DNA from 2 places in the Sphingomonas sp. LH128 genome. Region 1 is predicted to be linked to the other one. Evidence: predicted binding sites of a transcription regulator. Region 1 holds the regulator's gene; the other holds the start of a gene.

What was found. The regulator LexA, encoded in region 1, represses DNA repair genes until DNA is damaged. The targets are predictions, from matches to a motif close to GTTCCNCNCTTGTTCT.
Region 2: the regulator LexA is predicted to act here: its motif matches at 10,953-10,968, upstream of LH128_RS14920 (putative DNA modification/repair radical SAM protein).

Annotation. Positions count from the first base shown of each region.
Region 1 covers NZ_ALVC01000449.1:5,133-19,867, reverse strand. The annotation lists gene gltX (glutamate--tRNA ligase) at 1-641, opposite strand, end outside; gene LH128_RS27805 (ComEC/Rec2 family competence protein) at 777-2,921, shown strand; gene lexA (transcriptional repressor LexA) at 2,970-3,662, opposite strand; gene LH128_RS27795 (molybdopterin molybdotransferase MoeA) at 3,763-4,992, opposite strand; gene moaC (cyclic pyranopterin monophosphate synthase MoaC) at 4,980-5,465, opposite strand; gene trpC (indole-3-glycerol phosphate synthase TrpC) at 5,482-6,273, opposite strand; gene trpD (anthranilate phosphoribosyltransferase) at 6,284-7,276, opposite strand; gene LH128_RS27775 (anthranilate synthase component II) at 7,273-7,869, opposite strand; gene LH128_RS27770 (phosphodiester glycosidase family protein) at 7,866-8,648, opposite strand; gene LH128_RS27765 (YcxB family protein) at 8,653-9,177, opposite strand; gene LH128_RS27760 (anthranilate synthase component I) at 9,174-10,685, opposite strand; gene LH128_RS27755 (peptidylprolyl isomerase) at 10,708-12,657, opposite strand; gene tpiA (triose-phosphate isomerase) at 12,986-13,741, shown strand; gene secG (preprotein translocase subunit SecG) at 13,870-14,277, shown strand; gene LH128_RS27740 (CTP synthase) at 14,420-14,735, shown strand, end outside.
Region 2 covers NZ_ALVC01000176.1:7,251-21,985, reverse strand. The annotation lists gene LH128_RS14960 (DUF6438 domain-containing protein) at 1-91, opposite strand, end outside; gene LH128_RS14955 (autotransporter outer membrane beta-barrel domain-containing protein) at 102-3,305, opposite strand; gene LH128_RS14950 (endonuclease domain-containing protein) at 3,234-3,809, shown strand; gene LH128_RS14945 (TonB-dependent receptor) at 3,909-6,335, opposite strand; gene LH128_RS14940 (FecR family protein) at 6,340-7,266, opposite strand; gene LH128_RS14935 (RNA polymerase sigma factor) at 7,336-7,860, opposite strand; gene LH128_RS14930 (hypothetical protein) at 7,994-8,248, opposite strand; gene LH128_RS14925 (UdgX family uracil-DNA binding protein) at 8,309-9,712, opposite strand; gene LH128_RS14920 (putative DNA modification/repair radical SAM protein) at 9,709-10,950, opposite strand; gene LH128_RS14915 (ATP-binding cassette domain-containing protein) at 11,237-13,726, opposite strand; gene LH128_RS14910 (branched-chain amino acid ABC transporter permease) at 13,723-14,598, opposite strand; gene LH128_RS14905 (ABC transporter substrate-binding protein) at 14,603-14,735, opposite strand, start outside.

The DNA.
Region 1 (14,735 bases):
CCGCGCAGGACGTGCGTTACGCCCATGTCGTTGTCGTCCACCACCACGGCCAGCATGTAAGTAGGGGTGCCGTCGCCGCGCAGGATGACGAAGTCGTCGATTTCCTCGTTCTGCACGGTGACCGTGCCCTGCACGAGATCCTCGATCGTCGTCGAACCCTCGCGCGGGGCCTTGACGCGCACCACCCAGGAACGGTCGGCCGGCCAGGTCGCGGGATCGGCATCGCGCCATTCGCTGTCGATGCGGAACGGGCGGCGTTCTTCCTGCGCCTTCTGGCGGCGCTCGGCGAGTTCTTCCTGGGTCAGGTAGCAGCGATAGGCGTGGCCGTTTTCCATCAGCTGCGCGGCGACTTCGGCATGACGGTCCGAGCGGGCGAACTGGAACACCGGCGCCTCGTCACCGTCGAGGCCCAGCCAGGACAAGCCGTCGAAGATCGCGTCGATCGCGGGTTCGGTCGAACGGGCGCGATCGGTATCCTCGATACGCAGCAGATACTTGCCGCCATGACGGCGCGCGAAAAGCCAGTTGAACAGTGCCGTACGAGCGCCACCGATATGAAGGTAACCGGTCGGCGAAGGAGCAAAGCGCGTTACGACGGCCTTTTTGCCAGTCGCTTCGCCCGATGCACTACCGCTTGCCATCTACCCGACCTTCCTGTCCTATTGGCGGCAATGGGGACCCACGCCGCAACTTGTGAAATTCCGCCTCCGGAAAGCCCCGGAACCGCTGCATTGCAGCATGGGCCATGGACCGCCAAGGGCCTCTTGTCGAGGGTTTTGGCAGTCGTCGAGCGATTTCTTTCCGGGGCGGAATTCGAACGCGCACCATGGGTGACGGTGGCCTTCGCAACCGGCATAATTGCGTGGTTTTGGCTGCCTTCGGCACCTGCCTGGGCAGGCCTTTGCGGCGCTCTTGTTGCAATTTGTGCAATTTGTTATGCATCCTTTCCCTTGCGCGTCGTTTACCCGCATCTCGGTCGGGCGTTGTCGCTGTTGCCGCTGGTGGTGGTTGCCGGTTGCCTCGTCGTCTGGGCGCGTTCCGAACTGGTGGGGCAACCCGCCATCGAGCGCCCACTATCGGGCAATTTCAGCGCGCAGGTTCTGGCGATCGAATCGCAGCCGGCCCTGGGACGCGACAGGTTGCTGCTGGCCATGCGTGACCCCCTGAGCGGCTTCGGCCATGACGCTTCGCCCGGCAACGCGATCAAGGTCCGGCTCAACGTTCCCGGCAAGGGATCGACGACCGGGATCGCGGTCGGCGATCTGGTGGCTTTCCGGGCACGGTTGATGCCGCCGGCGCCGCCCATGCTGCCCGGCGCCTACAACTTTGCGCGCACGTCCTGGTTCACAGGCATCGCCGCGAGCGGTTCGGTCACAGGTGAGGTGAAGGTCGTCCGGAAAGGCAAGCGAAGCGAGTGGGGATTGCTGGATATCCGACAATCTTTGACGAACCATATTCGCGCCCGCATCGGGGACGAACGAGCGGGCATCGCCGCTGCATTCGTCACCGGCGATCGCGGCGGCATTACGGAGGCTGACGACCAGGCCATGCGCGACTCGGGGTTGGCGCATCTGCTCTCGATCAGCGGCCTGCATGTCAGCGCGATGGTCGGGGCGGTCTATCTACTGGTCATCCGGTTGCTGGCGCTGTTCCCGTGGGTGGCCCTGAGGGTGAGGCTGCCGGTCGTCGCGGCCGGTGCGGGGGCCGCTGCAGGCGTCGCTTACACTTTGCTTTCCGGGTCGGAAGTTCCGACCGTTCGGTCCTGCATCGGCTCCCTCCTGGTCCTGATCGCACTGGCTTTGGGGCGGGAGCCCTTGTCCCTGCGCATGCTTGCGGTGGCGGCGTTCTGCGTCCTGTTGCTCTGGCCGGAGGCGGTGATCGGGCCGAGCTTCCAACTGAGCTTCGGCGCGGTCCTGGCGCTGATCGCCGTCAGTACGGCCAAGCCCGTGCGGCACTTCCTTGGACCGCGCGACGAAGGGCTTGCCATGACCGGGCTTCGCCATCTTGCCCTCCTGCTGCTGACGGGCGTGGTCATCGACCTCGCGCTCATGCCGATCGGCCTGTATCATTTCCACCGCGCCGGAGTGTATGGAGCGCTGGCCAACGTGGCGGCAATTCCGCTGTCTACCTTTGTCGTGATGCCTTTGCTGGCTTGTGCATTGGTCCTCGATATCGCCGGGCTGGGCGGGCCGGTCTGGTGGCTCGCCGGAATCTCGATAGACCTGCTGGTCGGCCTGGCCCGCTGGTTCGCGTCGAGACCGGGCGCTGTGAACCTGCTTCCCGGTACAGACACCTGGGCATTCCTGCTTTTCGTCGCGGGAGGTCTGTGGATGGGCCTTTGGAGCGGCCGCATTCGCTGGGCCGGGCTACCGATCGCCTCGGTCGGTGTGTTCTTGCTGGCGACCGCACCGGCGGCGGACATTCTGGTGTCCGGAGATGGTCGTCATGTCGGGCTGGTCGAAGATGGCGGGAAACGGCTTTACCTGCTTCGAAACAGCGAAAGCGGCTACGCCCGGGACAATCTCATGGAATTCGCCGGGATCGAGGCCGATCCGGTCACGTTCGACAAGTTCCCGGGTGCTCGCTGCAACCGTGATTTCTGCGCCTTGCCGGTCAGACGCTCCGGCACCACATGGCATGTGCTGGTTTCGCGGGGCCGCGATGCCGTTGCGGAACGGTCGCTCGCCGCTGCATGCGAACGCAGCGACATCGTCATATCGGATCGCTGGCTGCCGCGCAGTTGCAAGCCGCGCTGGTTCAAGGCCGATCGAGGATCGCTTGGGCAGACCGGCGGGCTGGCGGTATATCTGGGCAAGGCCCGTATCGATACGGTAGCCCAGACCCAAGGTGAACACGGCTGGTGGCGTCCCCGGCCTGTTCACCGTTACAGGAATGCTCCTGCGCCGCGCAAATCGCAGTAATTACCGGTTGCTGCTGCGCCAAGGCCTTCATGGCGCAGCGTGGCCGTGTCAGTTGTACCGTCGAAGCAGGCCGGCGAGCTTGCCTTGCACTTCCACTTCGTCCGCACCGTAAATCTGCGGTTCGTAAGCGGCATTTGCGGGATCCAACCGCACCATTCCCGCCTCGCGCCGAAGGTACTTGAGGGTCGCCTCTTCCCCGCGGATCAGGGCAACGACGATCTCGCCGTCGCGAGCGGCATTCGTGCGCTTCACGAGGGCGAAATCACCATCCAGAATGCCCGCTTCGATCATCGAGTCGCCGGAGACCTCGAGCGCGTAATGCTCGCCGGAGCCAAGCAGGGCGGCAGGGACAGGCAACATGGACTGTCCTTCGAGAGCCTCGATCGGCACACCTGCGGCAATACGCCCGTGCAGCGGGATCTCGATAACGTCGTTGGCGGCTTCGACGGAACGACGCGGCGTCTGCGGACGCGCCATTCCATCATTGCTGTTCGCTGCAGAAGGACGCAGGGCCTTGCTTCCCGTGTCATCGGCCTGGCGCAAGACTTCGAGCGCACGTGCACGGTTGGGAAGGCGGCGGATGAAGCCGCGTTCTTCCAGTGCGGAAATCAGCCTGTGAACACCGGACTTGGACTTGAGGTCGAGCGCCTCCTTCATCTCCTCGAAGCTGGGGGAGATGCCTGTCTCCTCAAGCCGGACCTGGATGAACCGGAGCAATTCGTGCTGCTTGCGCGTCAACATGTCGCTGCCTTCTCGTGACCTCCGAACCAGGCAAACCCTGATCGCGTTTGTTCTGGTAGTGAACATTGAGGGAACAATCAAGCAACCAATTGCCGATACTTCAGGCAATACCGCCGTTCTGGAGCAAGTATATCCGGACTTCTTCGCCAGCCTGTGCCGGACCGGCCAGCGCCGGCCGATCGACCAGTACGTTGCTTGCCGCCAGGGACGACAGGGCGCCGCTGTCCTGCAGTGGGCTTACCGTCACATTTTCTCCGTCCCACCAACCGCGCAGGAATTCCCGGCGACGGCCGCTTGGGTGCAGCGGCATGGCCAGCCGGGCTGTCAGCCGCATGGGCAAGGGGCGCGCAGCCCCCTGCATCGCGCGCAGGACGGGGAGCAGGAAATGGTAAGCGGTGACGTAGCTGGAGACCGGATTGCCCGGCAGGCCCAGCACGATCTGACGGCGTCCTGCCACGTCGCGGGTGGCGACTAGGATTGGTTTGCCGGGCTTGATCGCGACACGCCAGAAATCGATGCCCGCGCCCCAGCTTTCGAGTGCCGGACGAATGAGGTCGTGATCGCCGACCGAAGCGCCGCCGCTCGTTACGATGAGGTCGGCATCGGCGGATGCTTCGAAAGCGGAGGTTATTGCCTTGATCGTATCGGGCACCGGGCCGATCCGCCGCGCATCCACGCCCAGCGAACGCGCCATGGCCGTCAGCATCGCGCCGTTGCTGGCGGGAACCTGGTGCGGTGCACAGCGCTCCGGATCGGAGGCGAGTTCGTCGCCGCTGTCGATCACGGTCAGGCGCGGTGTGCGATGCACGGGAAGATGCGTATGGCCGGCCGCGATCGCCAGCGCCATCTGCGCGGGCGCGATGTGCAGACCAGCGGGCAGGACTTCCGCGCCCTGGGCAAAATCCATCCCGCAATGGCGGATGTGCTTGTGCGCCGGTGCGGGCGGCTCGCCCGAAAGTATCAGGTTCGCGCCCTCGCGTGTCAGGTCTTCCTGAATTATGACGGCCGCCGCGTCGGGCGGCAGCATCGCGCCCGTCGAAATTCGGACTGCCTCTCCTTGCGAGAGCGGGCCGGCATAAGGATGCCCGGCGGCACTTTCACCGACGATCCTCCAGGGGCCGCGCAGATCGCCTGCCGTGACGGCGTAGCCGTCCATGGCTGACAGATTTGCGGAGGGCTGCGTGCGTCTGGCGTGCAGCGGTTCAGCCAGGTAACGGCCGAGCGCGCCTTCGATATCGACACGCTCTATCGACAGCGGGGTGACGAGCGCGAGGAGGCGAGCTTGTGCCTCCTCCAGAGAGAGCGGCGCGGAGCCGTTTATTCGGCCCATCCGTCCATCTTCCAATGACCTGATTTACCGCCGATTTTCTCGACCAGGCGGATGTCTCCGATCACCATGCCCTTGTCGAGCGCTTTGGCCATGTCGTAAATTGTGACAAGTGCGATAGAAGCTGCTGTTATCGCTTCCATTTCTACCCCGGTGCGACCGGTCAGCGAAGCCTTCGCGATGACGCGGATAGCATTATCCTCGAAAGCGAAGTCGAGGTTTACGGCATCGAGCGGCAGCGGGTGGCACATGGGGATGAGATCGGCCGTCCGCTTGGCCGCCATGATGCCAGCAATGCGCGCGGTTCCAAGCACGTCACCCTTCGGAGCATTCCCGGCGCGGATCGCGGCAAGGGCATCCGCGCTCATGGAAATGCGTCCGGACGCCACGGCGATGCGCTGCGTCTCCGCCTTAGCGCCAACGTCGACCATGCGCGCGTTGCCGTCCGGGTCGATGTGGGTGAGGGACTTGCTCATCGCGAACCCATGGCGTTCAGGCTCCGGTTAGTAGCGCGCGCGTGGCTGCCTCGATGTCGTTCTGGCGCATGAGGCTTTCGCCGACGAGGAATGTCCGGGCGCCGCACGAGGACAGGCGTACCAGATCGGCATGGATGTTGATGCCGCTTTCGCTCACCAGCAGCGTGCCTTCCGGCGCCAGCGGGGCGAGGCGCTCAGTCGTGCCGATATCGGTGGCGAAACGTCGCAGGTCACGGTTGTTCACGCCAATAAGGCGCGATTTCAAACGACTTGCACGCTCCATTTCAGATTCGTTGTGAACTTCGACGAGGCAGTCGAGGCCACGCTCGATCGCAGCGGCTTCGATTTCCGCCATCAGTACGTCGTCCAGTGCGGCGACGATGATGAGGATGGCATCGGCACCGATCGCGCGCGCTTCGGCGACCTGCCAGGGATCGACTATGAAATCCTTGCGGATCACCGGAAGGCTGCAGGCGGCGCGGGCCTGGATGAGGAAATCCTCGTGGCCCTGGAAGTAGGGAGCATCAGTGAGCACGGACAGGCACGCGGCGCCGCCCCGCTCATAGGCGACCGCGTGCTGTGATGGCTGGAAGTCGCTTCTGATCAATCCTTTGGAAGGCGATGCTTTCTTGATTTCTGCAATCAAGGCGTAGCCGGTCGCGGCTTTGGCGCGCAGTGCCGCCTCGAAGCCGCGAGGGGGCGTCTGCATGGTAGCGCGGGCATCGAGATCGGCGATCGTGGCCAGCGGCTTGCGGGCGGCGACTTCCTCGCGCTTGGTATCGCAGATTTCGGTAAGTTTATCGGACATGGAATCCTCGTCAGGCGCGGGTTGCCGCGATCCAGCAGTCGAGCAAAGCCTTGGCGAGGCCCTTGTCGATCGTTTCTGCCGCTTCTTCGACGCCCTCGGCCCAGCTGTCCACTTCACCCGCCACCAGCAGCGCGCCTGCGGCATTGAACAGGACGGCGTCGCGATAGGCCCCGGGAGCGCCCATCAGCAGGTCGTTGAGGGCACGGGCGTTGTAGGCGGGGTCGCCGCCGCGAATGGCATCGACTGCGGCCGTCGGCAAACCGGCATCCTGCGGAGCGACGCGGCGCATCGACAGTTCCCGGCCGCGAATGTCCGCGACTTCGTTGCCGCCTGCGAGGCTCAACTCGTCGAGGCCCTCGTCACCGGAAATGACCATCGAGTGCTCGGTGCCAAGCCGCAGCAGGGCATCGGCGTAGATCGGCACATAAGCCGGGCGCGCGATGCCGACGAGCTGGCGCGAGACTTGCGCCGGGTTCGCCAGCGGCCCCATCAGGTTGAAGATCGTGCGGCGGCCTAGCGACTTGCGCAGCGGCATGAGCCGACCCATCGTCGGGTGGTGGCGCGCGGCGAACAGGAAGCCGATGCCGATTTCGGCGAGCGTGGATTCCGCAGTCTCGACGGCGCGGTCGAGGTTCAGCCCCATCGCTTCGAGGGTATCGGCGGCGCCCGCTTTGGAACTGGCAGCGCGGTTACCATGCTTGGCGACGGGGACGCCCGCAGCCGCGACCACCAGAGAAACGGCGGTCGAGACGTTGAGGGTGTGGAAGCCGTCGCCGCCGGTGCCGCAGACGTCGATGGCGCCTGCGGGCGCCTTCACCGGGATCATCCGCTCACGCATGGCGCGGGCCGCGCCCGCGATTTCGCTGGCGGTCTCGCCGCGATCCGACAAGGCGACGAGGAACTCGGCGATTTCGGATTCGGGCATTTCGCCGTCGAGGATTGCGGCGAAGGCGGCCTGCGCCTCGTCCTCGGCGATCGGGTGGAGGGGGTCGGGAAGGGTCATGCGCTCAGACGTTCCGGCAGTTTGGCCTCGATACCGCAAGTACGCAGGAAGTTCGCGAGCATGGCATGGCCGTGCTGGGTGGCGATGCTTTCCGGGTGGAACTGGACGCCGTGGATCGGCAGGCTCGCATGGCGGAAGCCCATGACATGGCCGTCGTCCGAGCGGGCGTTCACCACCAGCGTCTCAGGGATATCCTCGACGATCAGCGAGTGATAGCGCGTCGCGGTGAAGGGCGAGGGCAGCCCGGCGAAGACTCCGGTGCCGTCATGCGTGACAGGAGAGGTCTTGCCGTGCATCAGCCCGCCGCGCACGACCTTGCCGCCGAAATACTGGCCGATCGACTGATGGCCGAGGCACACGCCGAGGAGCGGCATCCCCGCGTCCGCTGCCGCGCCGACGAGGTCGAGGCTGATGCCCGCCTCGTTGGGGGTGCAGGGGCCGGGCGAGATCAGGAAGCCCTTCGCACCGCTGGAAATGGCCTGACCTGCGCTGAGCGCGTCGTTGCGCACGACTTCCACTTCGGCGCCCAGTTCCATCACGTAATGGACCAGGTTCCAGGTGAAGCTGTCGTAATTGTCGATGACGAGGATCATGACTTCGCCTTTGCGCTTTTCTCGACGACGATCAAGGGGCCGAGCGGAGGGCCGCCGTCGACGCGGCCATGTTCGGGGTCCCAGAGCGAGGATACGCTGCCGTCAAGGAACAGCGCATTGTCGCATTTCAGCGCGTCGCGGAAATAGCGCGCGAGCTTGCCGAAGGATACCGGCTCGTCGGAAATGACGAAGTGGGCGCGGCCCTTGTCATCGATGCCGACGCCGTTGCGCAGTTTCAGCGATTTGCCGTCCTCGTCGATCTTGGGATGCAGCTTGCCGGAGATGACCAGCATCGGGCCGGACTGTGTGCCGAAATCGGGACGGTCGGTGACGGACTTTGCGAAGTCGTCGCTGGCGCGGACATGCCAGTTGCCTGCCGCGTCGCCGTAGAAGACGCCGTTGGGGCTGAGGTGGAAGTTGCCCCAGCCTTCGTTGGTATTGAGGGCATGCTGCTTCTCGCCGTTCTCGACGTAGTAGCCGATCGGCTTGCCATCGGCGTCGAACATGCCGCCGTTCATCGCGAAGGCAACTTCGTGGCTGCGCGCCGGGCGGTCCACCGCGAGTTGCGAGAGGCTGCGATACGGCGCGCCGCCCTTGGGGCCGAGGACGGTGTGAATGGTGTGACGACCCGGCACGGCGGTACAGTGCGTGAAGCTGGCGCCCTCGAAGCTCGCGCCCTGGCATGGCGGAGGCGGCGGGGCGGACGGCTTGGCGGCGGGTTCTTCGGAGGAGCAGGCGGCGAGGATCGCGCAAGCTGCGAGGGCTAGTGGCGTTCGCATGCGATCAGATACGCTTGACCTGACACCGCCCGAAGCCTTCGCGAAAGCTGTCGAGAATGTCGTTAGCGACCTGATCCTTGGGCAACCATATCATGGTACAACCAGCTTCAGGCTTGGCGAGAAGAAGTCGTGCGTCTTCGGTCCACCAGCGGAAGTCCTTCCAGTTAAGGCTCAGGTCGACCGAGGGGCTGGCCACGGTGAAGCCGTCGCCTTGCATCCGATAGCTGGCGGCATTTCCGGCAAGATCGTTTTTCTGCCAATGGGTACGGGCCGTGCGGGGCAACGAATAGAAGAAGCCGATCGCGAGCAGCACTCCGGCTCCAACGAAATAGGCCAGTGAATGCAATGCCGATGCGCCGATCCTTGAAAGAAGGGACCCGGCATAAGCGCCGACGTTCAGCGCGGCGACGGTCACAAACAGCGCCAGCAAGAACAGGGCCGACCGCAATGTCAGCCACTGTCGGAGCAGATATAGCCGGTTGGCGTGCAGATAGTCGGGATAGCGGTATTCAGTCGTGAAGGCGCTCACTGCCCGAACCCGGGTTCCCCGGCCACGCGGATCGCTTCGCGCGCGGCGGCGAAGAGGGCGCCGCTCTTGGCTTCGCATTCGCGCTGTTCGTAGGCCGGGTCGCTGTCCGCCACGATGCCCGCACCCGCCTGCACGTGCAGGACGCCGTCCTTGAGGAGCCCGGTGCGCAGTACGATGCAGCTGTCCACCGAGCCGTCCGGCGCGAAGTAGCCGACGCCGCCCGCGTAAGGGCCGCGCGTCTCGGGCTCCAGTTCGGCGATGACCTCGCAGGCACGGACCTTGGGCGCGCCCGAGACGGTGCCTGCCGGGAAGCCCGCGAAGACCGCGTCGATGGCATCGTGCTTCGCGGTGTCGAGCCGGCCGACAACGTTCGAGACGATGTGCATGACGTGGCTGTAGCGCTCGATGGTGTAGCTGTCGGTGACCTCGACGGTGCCTGCAGCGGCGACGCGCCCTACGTCGTTACGGCCGAGGTCGAGCAGCATCAGGTGCTCGGCGCGCTCCTTGGGATCGGCGAGGAGGCCGGCTTCGTTGGCCTTGTCCTCGGCCGGGCTGGCGCCGCGCGGACGGGTGCCCGCGATCGGGCGGATGGTGACTTCGCCGTCACGCACGCGCACCAGGATTTCCGGGCTGGAGCCGACCAGCGCGAAGCCGGGCAGGTCGAGGAAATAGAGGAACGGCGAGGGGTTCACGCGCCGCAGGCTGCGGTAGAGCGCCAGCGGCGGGAGCGGGAACTCGCAAGTGAAGCGCTGGGCCAGCACGACCTGGAAGATGTCGCCCGCTTCGATGTAGTCCTTCGCGCGCAGGGCCATCGCCTTGTAGTCCTCCGGCGCGACGACGGGCGTGCGTACCGGCTCGGCGAGATCGGTGGCGACAGGCACGACGGGTGCAGGGGCGGCGAGGCGGCGCAGGGCTTCGTCGATGCGCTCGGCGGCGCGGTCGACGGCCGGAGCGGCGTCACCCGTTTCCGGCCACACCGGCGCAACGCAGAACAGTTCGTCCGAGAGCCGGTCGAAGATCAGGATCAGCGACGGGCGCACGAACAGCATGTCGGGCACTTCGAGCGGGCTTTGCGGCGCGCGCGGCAGCTTCTCGACAAGGCCGATCGTCTCGTAACCGAAGTAGCCGACGAGGCAGGCGAGAGCCTTGGGCAGCGCGACCGGAACCTCGCAGCGGCAGGTCTCGACCAGCGCGCGCAGTTCGGCGAGGGTGCCGCCGCCGAGCGGTGCGAACGCCTTGCGGTCGGCCTGCCATGCGCGGTTGATCTCGCAGGCCTCGCCGCTCGCGCGGAACACGAGGTCCGGGTCGAGGCCGAGCAGGCTGTAGCGCCCGCGCGTCTCGCCGCCTTCGACCGATTCGAGCAGGAAGTCGCCGCGCCCGTCCTCGATCAGCTTGAGGGCGGCGCCAACCGGCGTTTCGGTGTCGGCGACGAGCTTGCGCCAGACCAGCGCGGGTTTGCCCTGCGCCAGTTGCTCAAGCGTCGCCTTGCGGTCGAATTCGCGCTCCATTGCTGCCACCCCTCGCTTCGGCTCAGTTGGCGGCGGCGGTGCCGGCGAGCTGGTCGCGCACGGCGGCGATGGCATCGTCGTGACGCTTCACGCCGACGTCCTTGCGCATCGCGGCGCCGAGCGCGGAGGCGTAGCTCTGGCCGAGCTGCTGGCCGAGTTCGGTCTGGGCACGGCGGATCATGTCGGGCGAATCGATCGTGGCGGGCACGATGTCCTTGAGCTGGACGACGAACCAGCCGCGCTCACCCTCGGCCGACTGCACCTTCACAGTGTTCTTGGCCATGTGGAACATCAGCGAGACCGGCGGCGGCACCTGACGGCCCGACTGCAGCGCGGCGGCCAGGGTCGGGCGCGACATCGAGACCTGCTGCGGCGCGGGCAGCTTCTTGCCCGAGGCAGCCATGACCTGCTCGATCGACTGGCCCTTGCGGATCGCGGCCTGCATCTTGAGCGCGGCGGCCTTGGCGGCCTTGGAACCGGCGTCGATGGCCCAGGCGAGCTTCACGTCGTTCTGGATCTGCGCCAGCGGAGCCGGGGCGGACGCCTGGATGTCGGTGACGTCGTAAATCGCGAAGGACTTGCCCTTCTCGATCTCGGCGACCTGCGGCTGTTCCTGGCCCATTTCGAACGCGGTCTTGAGGAGCGGCTGCAATTCGGCGGGCATCGTCTCGCCGGGCTTCATGTAGACTTGCCCATCAGCGGTCAGCGACGGGGTCTGCTTGACCTCGGCGCCGAGCGACTTGGCGACTTCGGCGAGGTTGGAGCCGCCCGAAAGCTGCGCGTCGATCTTCGAGAAGGCGTCGCTGTAGGACTTGCGGGTCTTTTCCTCGGCGATCTGCTTGGTGAGGTCACCCTTCACTTCGGCAAGGGTCTTGGCCGGGGTCTTGATCTCCTCGTCGACGCGGATGACGTGCCAGCCGAGCACGCTCTTCTGCGGTGCGGCCAGCTTGCCGACCGGCGCGGCGAAGACGGCCTGCGCGACGGCGGCCGAGAACTGGCGCGAGAGATCCTCACGGCTGAACGATTCGAGCTTCGCGGCGGACAGGCCCTTTTCCGAAGCGGCGGCTTCGAGCGACTTGCCCTTCTCGACTTCGGCGACGATGGCCTTGGCGGCCGGCTCGGTCGGCACGACCAGCTGCGTGATGCGGCGATCGTCCTTGGCGGCATAGGCGGCCTTGTTCGCCTCGAAGCGCGCGGCGATCTCGGCGTCGGTCGGCGCGGCGGGAGCCGGGATCTTGTCGGCGCTGACGAGCGCATAGCGGATCGTGCGACGCTCGGGGCGAACGAACTGGCCGGTGTGCGCCTTGTAGAAGGTAGCGAGTTCGGCCTGGGTCGGCTGCTTGTCGGGCGCGAAGAGCAGCGAGGGCAGGGCGACCACGGTGCCGCTGCGGGTCTCGCTGAGCAGCGAGGCGTAACGCTTCGCGGCATATTCGGACATGACCGAGCCGATCTGCGCGGGCACGACCAGTTCCTGCGCGATCATGTTCTTGCGAATGTCCTCGCGCAGGGCCTGTTCGGAGAGGCCCTGCTGGGCGAGGGCTTGGCGGAACACGTTCTGGTCGAACTTGCCGTCGACGCCCTGGAACGCGGGGATCTGCGTCAGTTCGCTGTCGACGAGGCGGTCGCTGAGGACAACGCCGTGCTTCTCGCCGTAGACGGCGAAAGCGACGCCGTCGATCAGGCTGTCCAGCACCTGCTGGAGGCCGCCCTCGGCGATCAGCTGCTTCATCGTCGCGGTCGGGCTCTGCTGCTTGACCCGCTCGAGGCCGCGCTTGGCGCCGAGGGACAGTTCATCGGTGGTCACCTTTTCGCCGCCGACGGTGGCGACGGCAACCCCCGGAGCCGCGCTGCCGGAACCGCCGAGGCCCGCGATATCGCCACTGGCGAACGCGAGGGCGATGAGGCCGAGAACGACGAGGCCGACGATCGCGCCGACCTTGGACTTCAGAAACGAGCGGAAGAAATGGAGCATGAACCGTGCCGATCAGCAGAATATTGGCGCGAAACCGTGAGGCTTCGCATGTAAACGGCGCAGGCTTTAGGGGGCCTTCGCGCATCCTGCAATGCCGCTTGCGCAAGCCTTGGGCAAAAGCCGCGAGGTGGCATTACTACTACACTGGTGGAGAATCCCCGCGCTTAACCATCCATGAATTTTGACAAGCGATGCTCTGGTGCCCTAGCTGCCCGGCGACAGCGACGACCTGATTCCCGGTTCCGCGGCAACGGCATTACCGGAAATCTGCGAGGGGGACCCGCGGGGGAGTTCCCGAAGGTTCGCCGAGATCGATCAAAGGATTGAAATGGCTGGATTGCCTTACATCGTCGGAAATTGGAAAATGAACGGCACGCGCGCCATGCTGAACGAGGCGCGCGCAATCGATCGTTCCGCCCAGCGTTTCCCCAAGGTGCAGGTCGGACTGGCGCCGCCCTCGACCCTGATCTTCCGCATGCGGGACGCGGTCGAGTTGATCGGCGTCGGCGGGCAGGACTGCCATGCGAAGGAAAACGGCGCTTACACGGGTGACGTTTCCGCACCGATGCTCAAGGATGCAGGCGCCGATTTCACGATCGTCGGCCATTCGGAGCGCCGTGAATATCACGGCGAAAGCGACGCGGACGTCAACGCCAAGGCGCAGGCCGCGCTTTCGGCCGGTCTGGCGGTGATCCTGTGCGTCGGCGAAACCGAGGCTCAGCGCGATGCGGGCGATGCCGAGGGCGTGGTCACCGCGCAGCTCGAAGGTTCGTGCCCCATCGCAGACGGCGCGCCGGAAAAGCTCTCGGTCGCCTATGAGCCGGTATGGGCCATCGGCACCGGCCGGGTGCCTTCGGTCGCGGACGTGGCAGCCATGCACAAGGCGATTCGCGCCAAGCTGGTCGCCATCTACGGCGATGCTGGTGCGGATGTCCGCATTCTCTACGGCGGTTCGGTGAAGGCCGACAACGCGGCCGAACTCCTTGCGGTGCCGGATGTCGGCGGCGCTCTGGTCGGCGGTGCGAGCCTGACCGCCGAGAGCTTCCTGGCGATCGTCGGCGCGGCGGCTTCGCTCGCGGAGTAAGCCCGATCCATGCGCCGTCCTGCGGGGCGGCGCAGCAATAAAGTTGCCGGGTTGCGCGCTCGCCCGCGAGCGCCTATCTGCCCGGTCAAGAAAGCGGGGTATGTCCCCGCAATAAGGCTGAGACGAAGATGTTCCTTTTCCTGACCGTGGTGCAGGCTCTGGTTGCCGCCATGCTGGTGGGCGTGATCCTGGTGCAGAAGTCCGAAGGCGGCGGCCTCGGCGTCGGCGGCAGTCCCTCGGGCCTGATGTCGGCACGCGGCGCGGCCAACTTCCTGACCCGCGCGACCGGCGTTCTGGCGACTGTCTTCGTGGTGCTGAGCATCGGTCTTGCCGCTCTCGCCGTCAACGAGACGAGCGGTCGCGACATCGACACCTCGCTCCAGCGCAACACCGCTCCTGCGCAGTCTGCTCCGGTCCAGCCTGCTGACCCTCTCGGCGGCGCGGCCAACCCGGCAGCTCCGGCTGCACCCCAGCAGGGTGCGCCCGCTGGCGACTCGGTTCCGACCGATCCGCTTGGTGGTGCTGCCAAGCAGTAAACCCTGCAGGCGCTTTCGAGCGCCTCACCGTAATCGGAATGCCGTCTGGCGCAGTCAGACGGCATTTCCATGTGTTTGATCTGTGGAATGAGGCTCCGGGCGCTTGCCTGAGGGCCCCCATGCAATTTAAGGCCCGATTCCCATGGCGCGGCATATTTTCATCACCGGCGGCGTGGTCTCCTCGCTGGGCAAGGGTCTCATGGCGGCGAGCCTCGCGGCTCTGCTCCAGGCGCGTGGCTACAAGGTCCGCATTCGCAAGTTCGACCCCTACCTGAACGTCGATCCGGGCACGATGAGCCCGTATCAGCACGGCGAGGTCTTCGTGACCGACGACGGCGCCGAGACGGACCTCGACCTCGGCCACTACGAGCGCTTCACCGGCGTCTCGGGTCGCAAGGCCGACAACATTACCTCGGGCCGCATCTACCAGGACATCATCGCCAAGGAGCGCCGCGGCG
Region 2 (14,735 bases), on a different contig from region 1:
GGGAGGAGGCGGCGCCGGGCCGCACGCGGGGGGCGCAGCTTAACAGCAGCCCGGCGCCCAGTACGATGCCGCAGAGGAGTGGTCCACGCATCGTCCTGTCCTTACCAGCCAATGGTCACGGAGCCGCGCAGCGCGAGATCGACCCGGCCGTGGCGATCCTCGGCCGAGAGTTCGCCGCCCATCGTGAAGCCCGAGGAGCCGCCGATCGCACGCAGGCGCGCGAACCAGCCGCTCGTCGCGCCGTCGCCTTCCAGCGTGAAGTTGTCCCCGCCCTCGAAGTGCGCGGTGGTCGAGCCGATGCCGCCATTGACGATCTCGCGCCAGCCGCCCTCGGTTTCCATGCGGAACCAGTTCTCGTCCCGTGCCTTCATGCCGAGGAAGTCGATGCCCACGGTCATGCTCGGGTTCACCGCCAGTTCGTCGCTGGTGCGCGAGGCGACGGTGAGGTTCAGCTTCTCGCCGCCGGTCTCGGAGTAGCCGTCTTCCTTCAGGCGGACGTAGTCGACCGTCACGCCCGGACGGAAGAAGAAGAACTGCGAGCCGCCCTCGATCGCCGCGCCGCCCGCGAAAGTGACGAACTTGCCGTCCCACTTGGCGTCCATGGTGCGGCGCACGGTTTCCGAACCGATGGCGCCGTAGAAGTTGCGCTCGCCGTCGAACTTGGCCGTGCCGACCGAGCCGCGTGCAAAGGCGCTGACCGGGCCGAACTTGGCGCGCCAGTGCGCCGCCAGTTCGAATGCGTCCGAGTTCACGTCGGTCAGTGCGCCGTTCTTGTGGTTGTTGTTGAGGTAGGCGACGGTGCCGCCGAACTTGCCGAGGCCGGTGCGGTACTCGGCGGTCGCCGACCATGCATAGCCATTCAGCTTGTAGGCGGCGGTGTTGCCGGCCTTCCGGTCGCTGCCCCATATCGCCATGTTGAGCGTGGTGGAGAAGCGGCCGCTCGCGGTGATCGGTCCCTGCGGGTCCTGCATCTGGCGGGCGAGGGCGCGGGTGCCCAGGCTGATGCCCTCGAAGCCGCCGCCCGCGTGGTCGGGCAGCATCTGGCCCACGGCCGAACGGAAAGCATCGCCGTTGGTCAGGCCGAGGAAGACCTGCTCGATCTTGTCGTCCTTGGCCAGCTGCTTGAACACCGCGTCATAAGCGGCCGCGCCCGAGCGGTTGAGGCCAAGTTCGCTGACCGTGCGGCGCGAGACGTCGACGACGATGGTGTTGGCCGCCGCGTCCTTGTCCAGTTCCGCCTTGAACATGAAGGGAACGAGGTCGGTGTTGGTGGCCAGCTTGTCGCGGCCGGTCAGGCTGCCTGCGGTCAGGACCTGGTAGGAGCCCTCGGCGGTCGAGACGTCGGCCAGGCGGATAGCCAGCTTGGAGCCTTCCGCGAAGGTGGCGTTACCCGATACGGTGTAGGACGAACCGGCACCCGCCGTCTTGTCGAGCGTGACGAGGACCATGCCGGTGCTGCCTACGTCGAGCGAGGCCATCGAGGCGGGCTTCCTGACGTCGAGCAGACCGCCCGACACCTTGACCGCCAGCTGCGAGGAATTGGTAAAGGAGCCGGAGAAGTACGCCGTGCCCGAGATGTTCAGCACGTCCGCGCCGCCGCCGAAGTCCATCGCGCCGTTGAAACCGCTGGTGCCCGCCAGCGAGACGGTGTCGGTGCCCGCTCCGAAGGTCACGTTGCCAGTCTGCACCGCGTCGCCCGAGAGGTTCAGCGTATTGTTGCCCGCACCGAAGGCGACGTTGCCGGTGAGAGTGCCGTCGGCAAGGTCGAGCGTATCGTTGCCGCCCGCGAACCACACGTCGCCGACGATGGCGGGCGCGGTCACGCCGGACGCCACCTGCGTCTGTTTGACGGTGACGTCGCCGGTCGCGGCGCGCAAGTCGATGGCGATGTTGCGCGCGCCGTCCTTGGCGCCGGTGGCCGAGATGGTGCCTGCGTTCTCGATCAGGTTCAGGGTGCCGCTGGCGTCGACGATGGCCGTGGCCGAGCCCTTTTCGCCCGCGACCGCCTTGATCGTGCCGCTGTTGCGGATGGTCGGCAGGTTGCCGCCCGCGTCGACGCGCACGGCAGTCGCCAGCGCATTGTCGGCATTGCCCGATGCTGCGGCGATGTTGCCGGTGTTCTGCAGCAGCGGCGTCGTCGCGCCGGCGCCGATGCGAAGGGCCGTGGCGCTGGCACCGTTGGCATTGGCGACGACCGAGCCGGAGACGCCGATGCCGTTGGCAATCGTCACCGCGCCGCCGCGTCCGCCGATGACGAGGCCGTTGGCGGCCACGCCGGAGTAGAGGCCCTGGCCCTCGACCGACCCTTCGATGATCAGCCCGAATTTGCTGCCGGTATTGGCGACAGGGCCGATGGTGACGGCGTGATCGGTCGCGCCCACCTGCATGGCGGCGGCGCTGCCGTAGGAGACGACCTTGGCGGTGCCTTCCTTGCTGTCGTCGATGCCGTCGCCATCGGAGTCCGGCTTCGCGGGGTCGGCCTTAGGCGCGGCGGCGAGGATGATCCCGCCGGTCACGTTGCCCTCGACGATCAGCGCCGAGCCGCCCTGCAGCAGGTCGTCGGCGTCGAGCTTCGACGGATCTGCGGGCGGGGTGGTGTAGCGATAGCCGGTGGCGGCTACCGTGCCCTGCACGACCATCGCGCCGTTGACGTCGCCTGCGAAGCGCGCGCCGATCGCGTCCTTGCCCTGCGCCGAGACGGTGCCCGCAAGGCGCACGTTGCCGTCGATACCCTGCGCCGAAACGCCGATGGTGCGGTCGCCGACGATGGTGGTGGAGCCATCATGTGTGAAGGTGCCGGTCAGCTTGCCGCCAAGCTGGATACCCGCCGAATCGTTGCCCTCGACAACGATCTTGCCGTTCTGGGTGAGCTTGCCGGTGTGGTCGCCCTGGGTGCGGATGCCGACGCGGTTCGATCCCAGCGCGAAGGGACCGTCGAGGTCGCCGTCCTTGTCGGTGTCGGTCGGCGTGTAGGTTTCATCGACGGTGATCGTGCCGGTGTTGGTGATGTCACCGCTGGCGCCTGCGACCGAATTGATGCCGACTGCGCCGTCGGCATTGGTGATGGTGATGTTGCCCGCGTTGGTGACCGCGTGGTTGCTGTCCTGCGTGACTGCGGTGCCAGAGGTCAGGACGACCGAGCCTTCGGCGGTGATGTTGATGGCATCCGCCGCGCCGCTCTTGATGGTCGAGGTGCGGATGGGGGCGGTGAGCTTGGTCTTGACGTCTTCGGCATGCGCGGCGGTCGCGAAGGCGAGCACGGCGGTGGTGGCAAGCAGGGTCCTGGCGGTAAGCTGGGAAGGCATCTTCGTCCCTTTAAGGTCTGTAGTCTGACCCTTGAGACGGAGGCGCCGGGAGGCAGCCTTGGAAAAAAGTTCCGGCTTGCCGACATTTCATTTCGTGCCGTTGGGTTTCGGCGCGAAATTCGGCGGATGGCGGGGGTTGGACTTCGGGATACGGGCAGAGCGCGTTTGCTACGCGGACAGGCTACCGCAGCAGAGTGGCGGTTGTGGCGATATATTTCCCGCTCGGCGCTGGGCGCAAAATTCAGCAGGCAGATGCCGGTGGGGCCATACTTCGCCGACTTTCTGTGTCGTGAGTTATCGCTTGTTGTGGAGCTTGATGGGTACTCTCACGGGCTTCGCTTGGACTACGATGCTGCGCGGGATCGGTGGATGGCGGAGCAGGGCTATCGGGTGCTGCGCTTTTCCAACGAAGCGGTGTTCGGTCAGCTTGACGGGGTGCTTACCGTGATCCGCATGGAGATCGAGGCGCTGCGCTCTCGCCCACCCCCTCCGGCTAGGCGATAAATCGCCAAGCCTTCCGACCCTCCCGCAAGCGGGAGGGTGAACCCGTCTTTCCCCCCTCCCGCTTGCGGGAGGGGCCGGGGGGTGGGCCTTCCTTCTTTCCTAAAACCGCGCGTCCAGCCCGACCCGAACCGTACGCGGCCGCAGCGGCGTCGTCTGGTCCCGCCCGGTCCCGAACGGCGTCCCGAGTGAGAAGCGATTACCGCGCGAATTCGTGATGTTGCTGAGCGTCAGCGTCACACCGTAACGCTCGGTCCCGACCCGCAGGTCAGCACCACTGTCGAGGTAATCCCCCTGCGGATCACCCAGTTCCGGGCCGATACCGAGGCGCGACTTGCCGACATAGCTGGCCCAGCCATTGGCGGTCAGCCGCAGATTTTCGCCGATCTCGCGGTTCCAGCCGAGGCTCATCCGGCCGGAGAACTGCGCGATGTTCGGCACCTGCATCGACCGGGCAAGCGTCGCGTCGAGCAGGCTGGTCGGAGACAAGTTGCTGGCCGCCATCGACCGCGCGACAAGCCCGAGCAGTTCTACGGGCGGCTGATCGACCTTGCTCTGGTTCCACGTCGCGCCGGCCTCGAGCCTCAGGCCTTGCAACAGCTCGACGCCGCCCGTCACGCTGGCCGACCATACACGGCCGTCGCCGATATTGGCTGTACTCGGCAGGCCCGAGTTGTCGATGAAGTCGGCCTGGATGTCCTGCCAGCGGGTGTAGGAGACGCTGGCGGAAAGATCGAAGGGGCTGACGCCGGGCTGGCCGTGCTTCACCCCGAATTCGAACGTGCGCGTCCGGTCGCTCTGGAAGCGGCGCACGAAGTCGCTCTCGATGGCGAAGCCGCCGGGACGGAAGCCCTCCTGATAGCGCATGTAGAGGTTAGTGGCCGCCATCACTTCGGCGTTGAGCGCCAGCGAGGGCAGCACTGTGGTGGTCGTCCGGTCCGCCGTGACCTGTGCACGGGCCTGCGCCATCGCGAACGACACCGCTGGCAGGATATCCTCGCCCGATCCGCCGAGCCGCGAATGGGTCAGGCGCCCGCCTGCGGTGGCGGTAAGACCGGGACGGATGCGCAGGCTGGCTTCGGCGTAGAGCGTGAACTCGTCGATGGTGTTGCGCACGCCGGTGGCGGCGGTGGTCGTCACGAAGTTCTCGAAACTGCGCGTGAGCACCGTGCGGTTGTGGGTATAGCTGGCGCCGACCAGCCACCCGAAGCCATGCGTCTCGGGCTGCCAGATCCGCGTCTCGTGCGCGATCATGCGCGTGCGGTTCCCTTGCGAGAACAGGCGCGGCGCGTCCGGATCGACCGTGGCGTCGTAGCGCTCTTCCAGATGCTGGCGCACCGCCCCGGTGGTCGAGCGCACGCGCACCTCGCCGATGCGGCCGGAGATCACCAGCTGGCCCATCAGGTAGTCGGCGTCCGAACCCTCGCGCACTTGCGCACCACTGGTCAGCGGCGGGCGGGCATTGCGTCCCGCATACTGGCTGTCGCGCGCATCCGTGGACTGGCCGAGGCCGATCAGATCGACCGTCCAGTCTGGCGCGACCTCCGCGCGAAGCCCGGCGCGGCCGCCGAGGATGCGCGTACGGTTGACGTCCTTGCGGCCGAGCAGCGGCTTGTCGATATAGCCGCCCAGCGTCGCCGCGTCGAAGTTGGCGCGCAGGGCCACCGAGTTGCCGAGCGGCAGGTTGACCATCGCCGCGGCATCGCCGCCAGGCGCGCCGCTCTGGGTCAGCGATCCGCCGACCGAAATCGCGCCTTCGGTCTCGCCGACAACCGGGGAATTGGGCACGAGGCGGATGATGCCGCCCAGAGATCCGGCACCGTAGAGCGTGCCCTGCGGCCCCTCCAGCACTTCCACCCGCGCCATGTCGGAGAGGCGCAAGTCCGGGTCCGGCGCATTGTAGCTGAGCCTGAGGTCGCCAAGGTACTGCCCCACCGTCGCCTGCGTCGGCCCGGTGAAACTGGAATCGGCGATGCCCCGGATGAACAGCTTGTTGCGCCCGCTGCCAAGGTGCGTGGATGTGACGGTGGCGACGCGCTGGGTGATCTTCTCGGTGCCGCCGATACCCCCTGCCTCCAGCGATTCCCCGTCGAGGATGGTCACCTGTCCGGGCAGTTGTCCGAGGGTGAGGTCGCGCTTGGAGGCCACCACCACGATAGGATCGGCCGCTTCGGTCTCGACAGCAACCGGCGCTGCTGCGGGGGGAGGGGAAGAACCCCGGACGGTTGTTCTTGCCGCGGCGCTTGCCTCGATGCGCCAGGCGCCGGGCGCGACGGCGATGGCCCGGCCGCCCGCCTTGCGCGCGAGCAGGCGCACCGCCTCGGCCGCACCCATCCGTCCGCGCATCGCGGGGACCATGCGGGATGCCACTGAGGGATCGGACACGACGATGCTGGAGCGGGTCTGGCGGGCCAGATCGATCGCGACCTGTCCTGCCGATCCGGCGCGCGTATCGACCGCCATCTCCTGCGCGAAGGCGGTAGCGGGCATGGCCATTGCGGCCGCCACGATACAGATGGCGCCGCGCATCGCCTCAGTGCGAGCCGATCACCCAGCGTCCGTTTTCGGACCGTACCGACAGTCCCAGCAGCGGCCCTATGGAGCCCGGATCCTTGCGCAGCGGCGCCACCAGGATCGAGCCGGAAACCGCGCCCGACCCGCCGGATGCCGCGACATACTCGATGCCGGTGGCTCGCTTGAGCTGCGCGGCGACGTCATCCAGCGTGGCACCTTCGAAGGTCAACCGACCCTCGCGCCATTCGCCGACTTGCTCGACGGGAAGGCGGGCAAGTGTGTATTCACTCGTCCCAGCCGGGCGGCGCAGGACTTCGCCGGGCGATACGCGCACGTCGGCGCCATCCGGATCGAACTGCACGGCGCCTTCGGAGACCGCGACACTCAGCCCCTGTGCATCGCGGCGCACGTCGAAGACGGTGCCGATATCGACCAGCCGTTCTTCGCCCACGGCGACCTCGAAGGGGTGCGCGGCATCGTGGCGCACGGTGAACAGCGCCTGCCCGTGTTCGAGCCGGGCATAACGCTTGTCCTTGCGGTCGAACTGGACGGCGGTGCCGCCCGCGAGTTCGATGCGGGTATCGGCGTCGAGCGTGACCCGGCGGGTCTCGCCCAGTGTCGTCTCGACGGTGTAGAGATCGCGCTGCTGGCCCTGGAAGGCCCAGAACCCGGCCACGACGGCGAGGCTCGCGGCGATCGCGCTTGCCAGCCAGGGACGGCGGCGGCGCGGCGGTTCGGCGGACGAGGCGTCGTCGTTGGCCGGAGCGGAGGCGGCGACGAGTTCGGCTGCATCGGCCACCGAGGCCGCGATGTCGTCATAGGCGCGCGCGTGCGCCGGATCGGCCTCCAGCCAGAGGGTGAACGTTTCCCAGTCGGTGAACGCGGGGTCACCGGCTCGCACAGCCCAGCCGAGCGCTTCGTCCCGGATCACATCTTTATTCGCCATGTCGTTCGCCATCGGGCGCTCCTTCACCGGCGATGACGGAGCCGATCGGCTGCAGCCTCATCGCAGGCTTCATTTCGAGCGTTCCTTCCATTCCGCGAGCGCCCGGTAGGCGACGCGCAGGTCGCTTTCGACGGTGCTGAGGCTCAGGCCCATTTCGCTCGCCACGACTTTCTGCGGCGTGCCTTCTATGCGGTGGCGGCGGAAGATCGTCGCCACCCGCGCGCCCAGGCCGTCAAGCAGGGCAAGAACGCTGGCGGCTTCCTGCGCGGCGGCGAGGCGGCGTTCGGCGGAAGGCTCGGCGGAAACGCCCGGCGGATCGCCCGCATTCACCTCGGTCCAGTCGCGAGCGCGCGCGTCCGCCTGCCGGGTCGAACGGAAACGGTCGATCATCAGCAGGTCGGCGGTGCGGAACAGATAGGACAGCGGTGATGCAACCGGACCGGGACGGCTGGCGCCGATCTTGAGCCAGACCTCCTGAACGAGGTCCTCAGCCGCATCCCCCGCGCCGCGCGCGCGCATAAAACGCAGCAGCTTCTCCCGATGTTCGAGAAAAGCCGCTTCAAGGCCGGCTGTGGGGGAAGTTTCTGCGGTCACGAAGAAGGGGCGCGAAGTCTGGGGCTACTCTTGGTCGGGCAGCCTGATAGACGTTCGCACGCCTTCGGGGAAGTACCGTCGTCCCGACATCGACCGCGGTGCCGGGACGAGGAAAGATCAGGTCGAGAGAATTTCAGTTCACTGCGCGAATATGATGCCCCGGCTCGATCGCTGCCGGGGGAGCTGCTTCCAGCATGTGGTCATGTTCGGCGAAGATCCGTTCGATTTCGCTGCGCTTGTCGAAGATCATGCGGGCCACACCCGAAGTCATCCCGCCTTCGTCCCCGACCCGGCCCAATACGCCGGCAAGGTCTTCGAGCGTCGCGCGCTCAGGGCTGCTGTGGAGTCCGCCCTTGGTATCGCGGTAGGCAGTGCATTCGCTGGCCATGACCATTCCCCTTCAATGTTTGCCGTCCTGTTGAACGCGCGGAGGCCTTCGGAGTTGCACTCAGCCGACTCCACTCGCCGCAAGCAACTGCGCGAGACCGGCAAGATCTTCAGCGAAGCGCCCCTGTTCGCGCTCCCGGCTCTCACCGTCGAGACGAAGCAGGTAACTGGGGTGCGCGGTGAGCCAGACACGTGTGCCGTCGGGCAGGTAAAGTGCCCGGCCACGTTCGCGTCCGATCGCCGGGGTGCGCCCCAGCAAGCCGCGCGCGCTGCTCGCGCCAAGGGCCAGCACGACTTTCGGCTTTACCAGCGCGCGTTCGTTGTCGAGCCACCAGCGGCACATATCTATCTCGCCCGCCGTAGGGGCCTGGTGCAATCGCCGCTTGCCGCGCGGGGCGAACTTGAAGTGCTTGACCGCGTTGGTGACGTAAGCCGCCGTCCGGTCCACGCCTGCCTCGCCGAGCGCGCGGTCGAGCAATTGCCCGGCTGGCCCGATGAAGGGGCGATTTTCGCGCTCCTCGGTATCGCCGGGCTGTTCGCCGACGATCATGAGGTCGGCGGTCTGCGGCCCTTCGCCCATGACGGCGCGCGTGCCGTTGCACCCGATCGGACAGCGGCGGCATTGTACGATACCTTCGGCGATGGCCTGCAGGCTGAAGGGCGCGGCTTCCTGCTCGAAAAGATCGGCACCGCTGGCGATCATCGCAGCCTCGCGCTTGTGCGCCCCCGCGATGAGATCGGGAATCTGGCGAGCTTCGGGCAGGTTCTTCCAGTACCGGCGCGGCATCTCCTTGAGCATCATGCCGACCTTGAGCCGCGCCGGATTGAAGATCGAGCGATAGTAGCCGAGCCACAGGTCCTCGGTCGCGTCTTCAGCCGGCGCGTCCGCACGCGATGCGGGCGGGCCTTCCAGCAATACTTCCCCGTCCCAGTGCAGGGAAAGGCGGGGCGTCAGGATCGACCAGCGCTGGCTGGCGAAGCGGTTGACGAAGAAGTCGGCGTTGGCGCGCTCGATCCGGTGTTCGGGCTCGAACCAGGCGACGAAGCGTTCGATCCCGTCTTCGTCGGCCACGCTGCGGAAACGGACGAAAGCGCGCATCTTGTGAATGTCCCGCCGGACCTGCTTCGCCATGCGCTCCAGCGCTGCGACGTCGCGATCGGCGGCATCCTCGAGCAGGCGAGGCCGGTCCTGCAGCCGCCAGAGCACGCGATAGAGCAGCCCCAGCCGCGCGGCGTCGCAGTGCAGGACGACGCTTCCGGCAAGGTCGAGAAAAGCCCGGCTCGCCCGCACCTGACGCAAGGGTTCCGTAGACTGGGGCGACGACGGTGCGGCGAAAAGATCCGCCGAACCGTCCGCATCGCCCCAGGCCGTCGCCTCGGGCGCTATGCCGCGCGCGACCAGCCGCCGGGCCTCGTCGCGCCAGGCCTCGAAGTCGTCGGGCTGCCCGATGGCCGCGGCGATCATGCGAACAATTCCATCTGCTGCGCCGGTGGAGCAAGGCGCGCTCGCAGGTCCGCGCGGTCGAGGAGCAGGGTGGGGCGCCAGTCGTCGGTGACGATGAAAGGCCGCAGCTTCTTCACCGAGATGCTGAGCCGCGCGAGATCCTCCAGCCGGATCGATCGATGCCGCCGCGCGGCGAGGATCGCATCGACCGCCTTCACGCCAAGCCCCGGCACCCGCAACATCGCTTCACGCGGGGCGCGGTTCAGATCGACCGGGAACCGGTCCCGGAACTTGAGCGCCCAGGCGAGCTTGGGGTCGATGTCGAGCGGCAGCATGCCGTCATCCTCGGTCGCCTGTTGCACGTCCTGCGGCGCGAAACCGTAAAAGCGCATCAACCAGTCGGACTGATAGAGCCGATGCTCCCGCATCAGCGGCGGGCGCCTCAGAGGCAATACGGCGCTGGCCTCGGGGATCGGACTGAAGGCGGAATAGTACACGCGCTTGAGGGCAAAGCGGTCGTAGAGCGTACTGGCCTTTCCCACGATCTGGGCATCGCTGGCGCCGTCCGCGCCGACGATCATCTGGGTCGATTGCCCGGCGGGGGCAAATATGGGCGCTTTGCGAAAACGCTTTCGAGCATCATGCGCCTCGGTTATCGCGCCCGAAAGCCTGCCCATGGCACCTTCTATGGTGGCCGCGTTCTTGTCCGGCGCAAGGCGAGACAATCCCGCATCGGTAGGCAGTTCGACGTTGATCGAGACCCGGTCCGCCCACAGTCCCGCCTGCGCCACCAGTTCGGGGTCCGCCTCCGGAATTGTCTTTAAATGGATGTATCCACGAAAATCGTGCTCTTCCCGCAGGATACGTGCGACCTCTATCAATTGTTCCATCGTATGGCTGGAAGACTTCACGATCCCGGAGGAGAGAAACAGCCCCTCGATATAGTTGCGGCGATAAAACGAAAGCGTGAGATCTACCACTTCCTGCGGCGTGAAACGCGCGCGGCGCACGTTCGAGCTCTTGCGGTTGATGCAGTAATGGCAATCGAAGATGCAGTGGTTCGTCAGCAGCAACTTCAGCAGCGAAATGCACCGCCCGTCCGGGGCATAGGCATGGCAAATGCCCATGCCCTCCGTCGAGCCCAGCCCGCGTCCGTCACGACTGTTTCTTTTCGCGGTACCGGACGACGCGCAGGAGGCATCATACTTGGCGGCATCGGCAAGAATTTCGAGACGGTCCATGATGGAGGAACGAGACATATGTTCCTTATATGTTCCAATCAAATCCTTTGCAAGTCGGCCGATGGTGAGTCGTCATATCCGTTTAATCCGGATTGGTACGATCGCGTCGGCGACCCAGATTGGGGGTGCTGCCGACGGGTCAGCAATGCTAACCCCCTGTCAAACGGCAGCGGTCGCGGCGATCGGTGTCCCGGTCGTCGCGACCTTTTGATCTGCGTGGGCAGCTTCTATTTTCCGGATGCATTTGCCGCCGAGCTGGCAGGTCGGTCACCATGGAGCCAGCCGTGTCCGTCCGGAGCTCGGTTCAGCCGCCGAAGTACAGGTTATCGAGGCTGTCGTCCGCGGCGATCTGCGCCGATGCTCCCGCCGCTGCGACATGGCCGCCGCGCAGCACATAGGCGCGGCTGGACAGGTTGAGCGCCAGATCGGCCATCTGATCGACGATCATTATCGCCATGCCTTCGTCGCGAAGCTGCCGAAGCTGTTCGAACAAGTCCGACGTCATCTGCGGCGACAGCCCCAGCGAAGGTTCGTCGAGCAGGAGCAGGCGCGGCTGGGCCATCAGGGCGCGGCCGATGGCCAGCATTTGCTGTTCTCCGCCCGACAGCAGCCCGGCCTGCCGGTCCAGCATGGTGGCAAGAGGGGGAAAGCGCTCCAGTATCGCCGACATGCGTGCCGCCGCATTCTCACGGCGGGTATAGCCGCCGAGCCGCAGGTTGTCGTGGACCGACAGTTCGGGGAAAACCTGCCGTCCTTCCGGAACCAGTACCAGCCCCTGGCGTACGCGGGCGCGGCTGTCCTGCGCACCGATCTGCGTGCCTTCGAGCCGGAGATGGCCCGAACGCGGCGCCATCAGTCCGGAAAGGATGCGCATCAGCGTGGATTTGCCCGCGCCGTTCGCGCCCAGCAGGGCGACGGCTTCGCCGGGGCGGACTTCGATGTCGATGCCGTGCAGCACATCGACTGCGCCATAACCCGCGTGGATCGCGTAGGCGCCAAGGCAGGGCTCTCCGCCTTTGGGAACGGCCGGGGCCTGTCCGCCGATCCGTCTTTCGCCCAGATAGGCTTCGCGCACGAGAGGGTCGGCCTGGATCTCGGCCGGTGTGCCTTGTGCGATCAATGCGCCGGTGCGCAGCACGGCAACCTGATCCGACACGCTCATCACCAGCGCCATGTCGTGCTCGACCAGCCCGACGCCGATCCCGGCTGCGGCGATCTGGCGCAGTAGGTCGCCCAGCACGCGTTTTTCCGCTTGCGAGAGTCCGGCGGCGGGTTCGTCGAGCAACAGGGTGTCGGGATCGGTCGCCAGCGCGCGGGCGATCTCGACAAGTCGCCGGTCGACATGCGCCAGCACACCCGCGATCGTCGATGGTGCGCCCTCGAAGCCGCAGGCCAGCAGCAGGGCGCGCGCATGCCGCACATCCGTGCCGGTCCGGTCGAGCGCCTTGCCGTGCAGCGCGCCAAGGCGGCCCTTGCGCATGGCGAGCAGGACGTTGTCTTCCACGCTCATGCTGTCGAACAGGGCCGAGGTCTGGTAAGTGCGGGCCACGCCCGCCCTTGCGGACAGCCAGGGTCTGCCGGGCGCGAGCAAAGTGTCTGCAATCCTGCGTTCGCCGGTGTCCGAGCGGTAAAATCCGCTCAGGATGTTGATGACGGTCGATTTTCCGGCGCCGTTGGGGCCTATCAGCGCCGTCACGGTCGCTGCAGGGATGGCGATATCGAGGTCGGTGATCGCCCGCACGCCGCCGAAACTGATCCCCAGCCCCTGTGCCGAAAGGGCGGCGCGCGGGCGAGCAGGCAGCAGAGCGGCGATGGTGGCGGCCTCGTCGGCGCGGTCGCCGGTCGGGGTCGCTGGCAGGCGCAGCATCCCGGCGATGCCGCCGGGGGCCAGCCATAGCACGATCAGCACCAGCGCGGCGTAGGCAAGGACGCGGTACGCTTCGAAGGAAGAGAGCAGTTCGGGCAGCAGGCCTATGACGATCGCGCCCAGCACCGGTCCGGGGCGCGATCCGGTGCCCCCGATCACCACCGTCAGCACCAGCAGGATCGAGAAGTTGAGGCCGAAGGACTGCGGCGTCACGAAACTGTTGAGCGGTGCGGAAAGGCCGCCCGCCAGCGCGCAGCACCCGGCGGATACCATGAAGGCGACGATGCGCGTGCGCGTGGGGGATATGCCAATGGACGCAGCGGCATTCTCCGAATCCCGCACGGCGCGCATGGCCTGTCCCCAGCCGTTGGCGGACAGCACATGATAGGCCGTCATCACCAGCGCTGCGACGATGATCGCCGCGATCGCCATCGCCCGGTCGCCCAGCACGATCCCCGCCAGCGAGAGGGGCGGTATCTGCAGGATGCCGCTCTGGCCGCCGGTCAGGCCTTCGGCTTCAACCAACGTCTGTTCGACCACCAGACCGAAGGCGATGGTCACCATGGCCAGATACGGGCCTTTGACGCGCAGTGCAGGCAGAGCCAGCAGGCCGCCCACGCCGATCGCGACCACGACGCCGAGCGGCCAGGCCAGCCAGAACGGCAACCAGCCGTGCGACGTGCAGATCGCCACGGCATAAGCGCTGATCGCGTAGAAAGCGGCGTGGCCGAAACTGAACTGGCCGCTCAGGCCGATCAGCACGTTCAGCCCGATACCGGCAATGGCCAGGAGCGCGATCTGGCCGATGACGAAAGCATAATAGCCATTGAGCAGCAATGCCCCGGCCACGCCGCCCAGCAGGCATAGGCCCCAGAGCGAGAGCGCCGCTTTCCGATGGAGGGCGGGATTAACGGAGAGAGCGGTCATACCTTGCGCACCTTTGCTCGGCCAAGCAGCCCGTCGGGGCGCACGGCAAGGACGATGATGACCAGCATGAAGGTCACGATCTGGGTATAGCCCGAGCCGACCCCGAGCGTGACGAGCGCCTCCACCAGCCCGAATAGCAGGGCGGCGGCAACGATGCCCCAGGCGCTGCCGAGCCCGCCCAGAATGGCGACGGCGAAAGCCTTGAGGCCCAGCACCACGCCCATGCCGCTTTCGACATGGGTGAGCGGCGCCACCAGCATGCCGGCGATGCCCGCAAGGGCAGAGGAAAGCGCAAAGGCGGCGGCGATCACCCGGCCTACGGGAATGCCCATTATCGCGGCGGCATCGCGGTTCTGGGCCACGGCCAGCATGGCGGTGCCGTGCAGGGTGCGGCGGCGGAACAGGTCTATGCCCGCCGCCAGCGCCAGCATCACCACCGGGATCAGCAGATGCAACGGATAGATGCCGAGATCCATGCCGCCAACCCGCAACGAAGTCTGCGCCAGCGGCGAGACGAGCGATCGCGGCTCCGCGCCGAACACCAGCATCATCCCGTTGTCGCAGACGAGGCCGAGCGCCACCGTCGCCATCAACCAGGCGTCGGACTTGCGGCCCAGGAACGGACGGATCGCCGCGCGCTCCACGACCAGGCCGTAGATGCCGCAGGCAAGGATCGTCACGCCTACCGCGATGGGCACCGGCCATCCGGCCTCAGTCATCATCCAGAGCAGCACCGCGCCCAGCATCGCGCTGGAGCCTTGCGCGAAATTGACGGCACCGCAGACCGACGCGGTGATGTGGAAGCCCAAGGCGATCAGTCCGTAGATCGAACCGAGCGCAAGGCCGGTGAGGAGGGCGGGCAGGATGTCCATGTCCTCAGGCAGCCTTCGACGGCAGCGGCACGATGCGGCCCTGATCGAATTCGGCCCAGACGTAATCGCGCTCGTCCAGGGCGTCCTGACCATGTGCGAACGGTGCGTCATAGGTCTTGATCAAGCCCTCATAGCGC